One region of the Paenibacillus sp. J31P316 genome, then DNA from elsewhere that is predicted to be linked to it. Evidence: a T-box and tRNA genes for the amino acid it is inferred to sense, from the RefSeq annotation. Region 1 holds a T-box; the other holds one or more tRNA genes.
The links. The T-box of region 1 lies ahead of AC0YNU_RS04055 (valine--tRNA ligase). A T-box ahead of a tRNA ligase gene usually reads a tRNA of that ligase, here a tRNA-Val.
Positions count from the first base shown of each region.

Region 2: it has a tRNA-Val gene. The T-box ahead of AC0YNU_RS04055 (valine--tRNA ligase) is inferred to sense a tRNA for this amino acid. The anticodon was not compared.

Region 1 is NZ_JBWDNI010000001.1:934,469-937,886, forward strand. Features, by position in the region: gene AC0YNU_RS04055 (valine--tRNA ligase) at 1-1,966, opposite strand, end outside; T-box leader at 2,128-2,368, opposite strand; gene AC0YNU_RS04060 (LysM peptidoglycan-binding domain-containing protein) at 2,515-3,418, opposite strand, start outside.
Region 2 is NZ_JBWDNI010000002.1:1,085,012-1,088,429, reverse strand. Features, by position in the region: gene AC0YNU_RS10490 (C40 family peptidase) at 191-1,114, shown strand; tRNA gene AC0YNU_RS10485 (tRNA-Val) at 1,232-1,307, opposite strand; gene AC0YNU_RS10480 (hypothetical protein) at 1,452-1,619, shown strand; gene AC0YNU_RS10475 (DUF3892 domain-containing protein) at 2,098-2,364, shown strand; gene AC0YNU_RS10470 (MBL fold metallo-hydrolase) at 2,517-3,233, opposite strand; gene AC0YNU_RS10465 (hypothetical protein) at 3,408-3,418, shown strand, end outside.

The DNA.
Region 1 (3,418 bases):
ACCAGTCGCACAGGTCATCCCATATGAAATTGTACAGGACGCGGCCCGTCTCGCCGAAATCATAGCTGTCGATCAAACGCGTCGTATCTGCAACCGCTGCGTTCAAGCGATGCAGAATCCAACGGTCCGCGGTACCGAGGTTCACGTTGATGTCAATATCGGCCGCCGTCACGCCTTCCAGGTTCATCAGCGCGAACCGGGATGCGTTCCAAATTTTATTCGCGAAGTTGCGAGCCTGCTCGACGCGTTCCCAGCGGAAGCGAAGATCCTGACCCGGCGTGCTGCTCGTCGAAATCATATAGCGCATCGCATCGGCGCCGTATTTCTCGATCACCTCGAGCGGATCGACGCCGTTGCCGAGCGATTTGGACATTTTCTTGCCGTTCTCGTCGCGGACGAGACCATGCATAAGGACATCCTTGAACGGAATTTCATCCGTGAATTCGATGGCCGTGAAGATCATCCGGGCAACCCAGAAGTAAATGATATCGTAGCCCGTAACGAGTACGTTCGTCGGGTAGAAGCGCTTCAGATCTTCCGTCTCTTCCGGCCAGCCGAGCGTGGAGAACGGCCACAGTCCCGAGCTGAACCAGGTATCAAGCACGTCTTCGTCTTGGCGGAGCGATTCGCTTCCGCAGGCGGAGCAGGCCGATTGATCCTCGCGCGCGACGTGCATTGCTCCGCAGGCGTCGCAATACCAAGCCGGAATGCGGTGCCCCCACCAGAGTTGACGGGAAATACACCAGTCGCGAACGTTCTCGATCCACTGCAAATACGTTTTGTCGAAGCGGTCCGGAACGAAATTAACGCCCTTCCCGTTCTTCTGCGCGTCAATCGCGGCGTCGGCGAGAGGCTTCATATCGACGAACCATTGCGTCGACAGATACGGCTCAACGACCGCGCCGCTGCGTTCGCTGTGGCCGACTTGATGAACATGGTCCTCGATTTTGATGCATACGCCGCTGGCTTGCATATCGGCGACGATGCGTTTCCGGCAGTCCGCGCGGTCCATGCCATTGTACGGACCCGCTTCTTCGTTCATCGTGCCGCTCTCGTCCATGACGACGATTTGCGGCAGGCTGTGGCGCAGACCGACCTCGAAGTCGTTCGGGTCATGCGCCGGCGTGATTTTGACCGCGCCGGAACCGAACTCCTTCTCGACGTACTCATCCGCGATGATCGGAATTTCCCGGCCGATAATCGGCAGGACGATCATCTCGCCGATGAGATGCTTGTAGCGCTCGTCTTCCGGATGAACCGCAACGGCCGTATCGCCGAGCATCGTTTCCGGACGCGTGGTCGCGACCGTAATGAATCCCGAGCCGTTCTTCAGCGGATACTGCAGATGATACAAATGGCCGTTTACTTCTTTATGCTCAACCTCGATATCCGACAATGCCGTGCGGGCGGCCGGATCCCAGTTGATGATTTTTTTGCCGCGATAAATCAAGCCTTTCTCATATAACCGTACGAAAACTTCGCGAACGGCTTGGGAGAGACCTTCGTCCAGCGTGAAGCGTTCGCGCGAATAGTCCAGCGAGAAGCCCATTTTGGCCCATTGCTCGTGGATCGTCGCCGCGTAGCTGTCTTTCCACTCCCACACTTTCTCCAGGAACTTCTCGCGCCCCAAGTCGTAACGGGACTGACCTTCCTCACGCAGCTTCTGCTCCACCTTCGTCTGCGTCGCGATACCGGCATGGTCCGTACCCGGAAGCCAAAGCGTATCATAGCCCTGCATCCGCTTAGCGCGGATCAAAATATCCTGCAGCGTAAAGTCGAGGGCATGACCGATATGAAGCATGCCCGTAACGTTCGGCGGCGGAATAACGATCGTATACGTTTCGGCCGAAGGCCGTTTACCCGCTTCGAAAAATTTACCTTCCATCCAAAAAGGATACCATTTGGTTTCCGCGGCCTTCGGGTCATAAGTCGTCGGCATTTCAGTTAGGATTTGTTTCTGCGACATGTGTTTTCCTACCTCCATAATATGTCCTCACCCGTCTCTTGCGCGGATTCGCGCAACACAGGCGTAGATTCGCTAGTAAGTATGAGCCCTTCGACGTGCAGCGGGCGCAACATGCTCCCATCGTCGTAAATCGAAAAAAAAATAAACCTATCGCCCTTATAGCAAAGGACGAAAGGTTTGGGCTTCCGCGGTACCACCTTTGTTCCGAAACAGACGATTCCGTCCGTCCGGCAACTCATTCACAGATAACGGCTGCAGCCGGCCGCAACTACGCGAATGTCTTCGCTTCATTCCAGCAACTCCAGGGCGACCAGTCGCAGCATATTCCTGCAGAACCTCGCAGCGCAATCGGTTCCACTCTCTGAAGGTATTCCTGCCACTCTTCCCCATCAACGTCAGTATAAACATAATTATTGCCTTATTTTTTCTATCATACACGTTCTTATTTGCAAACGTCAATCCCAGGCGGACGTCAGCCTGCCTGATTACATAGCAAAAGCCTGCCGAGAGGCCTCTAAGAGGCTTCTGGCAGGCTTTAGAACAGCGATTCAAGGGATGTACAGGACTTGGCCCTCGCTGACGCTTTGATCGCTTAGCCGGTTGTAGAGCGCGATCTCCCGCGCCTGCAGCTGGTAGCGGCCCGCAATAAGGTCCAGCGTTTCTTCGCGCTGCACGATACAGATGCGCATCTTGCGGAACGCATGATCTTCGCTCGGACGAAGCAGGTTTTTCCACTCGATCTCATCTCCGGAGGTTTTGCGGCTCTGCGCGGCTTCGCGCTCCGCATGCTGCTCCGCGGCAGCTTTGGCCTCCTGCTCCCGCTTGCTGGACTGCAGGAGCGACCTGAAGCTGACATTGGTTGCGCCTTGCTGCGCCGCTTCATCCTCTGCCGGCTTGCCGGATAGCGCGACGCGAAGCTGTTTGCGCTCCGCATCGGTATCATGCTGCACCGTCACATCGCCGAACGACTGAACCGCTTCAGGCGCGGAGGGCGAGCGGAATGGAGATTCGATTTCCTGCTGAACGAAAGCGGACGGTATTGAAGGCGCCTCTTCCGGGACAGGCTCTTGCTGCCACGCCTGCGGCGGCGGAATATCCGCTTGAAACGCCGGCGATTCAGACGGCTGAGCGAATTGCTGGCGCTCGGCTGCTTGAGCCGCTTCGCGCTCTGCCTCTTCAGCCGCCTCTTGGCGTATCTCCTCTTGACGGGCAGCTTCTTGCAGAAATGCTTCCTGGCGGAATGCCTCTAGACGGACAGACTCTTGACGGGCAGCTTCCTGCCGCGCTATTTCCTGCTGGGCGACAGCCAGCAATTCCTGCTCCCTTGCCCTGGCAGCGCGGGCCAGCGCTTCACGCGCCTCTTCCGCCTCGGCTTGGGCAGCCAACGCGCGCTGCGCGTCCTGCTCCTCGGCTTCGCGGGATTGATCCGTCTGCCAGAACTGCGGCGGCTGC
Region 2 (3,418 bases), on a different contig from region 1:
CTTACGCTTTCTCGTAAAAATGATTATATCTGAAATGATTTGAGATTGCAAGAGGGGAATCTATTTTTATTTTTGCCTAGCGAGAGCGGCATGCATAGTCGTTTCGAGGTCAGGTCATACTACATGTCCGTATGGAAAAACGTTCCTAATCCATGACAGACATGACGAAGACTCGGGAGGACCTGATCGTATGAAGCGTAAGTTAACTTTCGTTGCCATGGCTATGCTGCTGGCATCCTGTTCGTCCAATGAGCATGCTGGCGGGGGCGCGGCGGCGAGTGACGCCGGATCCGCTGTCAAGCTGCGGATCGAAGGGAATGCGCAAGCATTTCCATCTGCGTACTGGACCGAGAAGGGGAAGGTATGGATTCCTGCCGAACGGGCTGCCGACCTGCTTAACTACCGTTACGATCTGAAGTCTGGCAGCCATTCGGCGGCTATGGGCTTCAGCGATCCGATGTATGGATTTGCCGCGGATTCCAAACAAGCCCAAATCGGGGACGATCATGTCCTATTAAATGAAGCGCCGCGCATGATGGGACAGTCGCTTTGTTTAGAGCTTGGATCGCTATCCCAACTGCTGCAAACACCAGTAACCTGGGATGACAAGAACGACACCGTCGTTATCGGTCCGCCGAAGAACATGGACCCGGTGAGAACGCCTGCTGCCGGTACGCCAGGCATGCCGTTCAAAGCCCAGGCAGTCGATACAGATGATGCCGGCCATGCAAAAGCCGATGAGATTATCGCCTTCGCAAAGCGCTATATGAGCACGCCTTATAAATTCGATGCGGATCCGTATGCCCAAAGTCGTACATTCGATTGTTCGTCCTTCATGCAGCATGTTTTCGGGCATTTCGGCATCGACTTGCCCCGCTCGTCCAATTCGCAGTCCACAAAAGGGACCTATGTGACCAGATCGAACTTGAAGAAAGGGGATCTCGTCTTCTTCCATACGCCCGGCAGATACAGCAGCAACGATATCGTCGGGCATGTCGGTTTGTATATTGGCAACAATCGAGTCATTCAGACGTACGGGGACCCTGGCGTTACCATTACATCGCTTGAGGGTTCTTGGGACAAACGTTTCTTGCACGCACGCAGAGTGCTGTAATATACGAAGACATAGAAAATCCTTCTCCCATTCCGAGGGAGGAGGATTTTCTATGTTTTTGGGTTAATGGACAATTAAAAAACCCCTTGAATACTCAAGGGGTTGAATGGTTAATTATGGTGATCTGGACAGGGTTCGAACCTGTGACCCCTACCCTGTCAAGATAGTGCTCTCCCAGCTGAGCTACCAGATCATGTTGTTTTGTTGCAGCGACAAGTAATAATATAGCAAAGCTCAATTTAGAAGTCAACCCTATTTACGAAAAAAGATTCTAATTATTCGTAAGCCCGCATATGGTGTACTCAAGCATCGATACTTGGAGGGGCGGGGTTGTCTAGTGGCGGAGGAAGCTGCCTATTTGGCGGTATGGCTGATCGGTCTGTTCGGTATTGTCGGTACAGTATGCGTGTACGTGGCAAAGATGGTCATTCAGGATTCTACCTCGTATGATGAAAGCTACGTTTGGAAGCGGAAGCTGCCTCCGGAGGCGAGAGATAAGCGGTGAGCGAAGAGCTCGCCAACGTTTGATATTCTTCGCGATGGGTATACTATTCCAAAGATTGTTACTCGCAATCAGGAGTGGTAGCCATGAAGAAACGATTAGTTGTCGTAATAGGCTTGATATGCTGTACGGGCTGCGCTCAACTTGAGCCGTCTGCCCCTGTATCCGCTCCTGGGACGATGCTCTTTGACAGCGTAACCAGGTCGGTGTATCCGCGGGAACAGTCCGTATTCAGCGATGTATACGAGCCTTCGGATCAAACGCGAGAACTGGTGCCCAAACTACCGGGTGAACCGTCTGCCGGCCAGCAGAAGCCCCCTCTATTGAATACGAATTAACGATAACGTACGAATGAACGGCTCGTCCAGGCGCTACTGCGTCTACCGGATGTAGCCGTTTTTTTTGCGTGTCGTTCGCGAATAGCAGAAGGGCCGTTGAGAGATCCTACTTGAGCATCTACAAATTTGAAGGAGGAACGCAAATGACACGCTTATATCATCCGATGGACGAAACGGGAGGAGCGGACAGAGAAACGTTCGTTGCAGCCCGTAAAAACGGTGACGGCGATCTGATGTCCTTCAAAACCTCGTCAGGCCGGGAATTGAATTATGAAGAAGCGCTTGCGGAAGTGAAGAGCGGAACGATTGCCGGCGTCAATGCCTTTAAGGGCAAAGACGGCGACATCTACATCCGCGGCGATGCGGACGGAGACCCTTCGAACAATTTGGATCAACTGCCGAACTTCTAGCCGTTTCTGAGCGGTTAGCAGGGGCGATACAATCGTTTAGCTCTGTCCCATAGCCAATGCATATATCAATAAAAGCCCGCTATTTAAGCGGGCTTTTGTCTTGTCGTTGGATGCGAGCAAAGCATGTCCATCCATTTTCAAATCGGATCAAACTAGAACTGATAGCGCTCATGTTGTTCCACGAATCGCATAATCCCGGTTTTTCCTTCGTACTGCGGCTTCGTATCATCATAGTGCATGAGCCAGATCCGTTCCTGAACAGACAAGGGAAGGGACTGCAGCTCTGCCAGCGTCGTATGCACGATACCGGGCGGTTTCAGCTGACAATCATGAAAGATCGTCTTCACACCGCGTTCTTCGACGAGCTGGCGCAGCAGATCAGGGTTGAAGATCAAATCGGCCGAATAGAAGAATGTATCGTTAAAGAGATACGAGTAGCTCGTTTTATTCGGAATATGGGCGGTTTGGATCGGTTCAACGGCTAAACCCGGAAGAAGCGATGTCTTCACGCCCGGCTGAAGGAGGCGTACCTCGAAATAGTCGTCCAGCGAAGCGCACTCGTCCTGCAGCAATCCGCCTTTGAGCGAGCTCTCCCACAGAGGCGCAGCCAGCGGTTCGGGAATGAATAGCAGCGGCCTGCGCCCGAAGACGAATTTCATTTGAAAAGCAAGCTCTTCCATACCCCCGATATGATCGGCATGGATATGGCTGATTAGCAGCGCATCGATTTCGCGAATCGGCTTGCCGAGCCTATATAAGGAAAGCGGTGCCGTGATACCGCAGTCCAGCAGAAGCGTTTGGTTATCGGAGTAGATTAGCGCGTTCGTATTAAAGTAGGTTTTGGCGAATGCGCTGCCCGTTCCGAGCATTTGAATATCCAAGCGGACATCCTCCCCCAGCGTTACGATACTTTTCAATTTATCATCTCTCTTCGGAAATGGAAAGAAAAACTATTTTTCGCTCGCGTTCCATCGGCCAAGCACGTCTTGAACGGTCCGTCATACGATAGCAAGGAACGGATCATAGATAGGCAGGTGCGGAATATGGCTCCAGG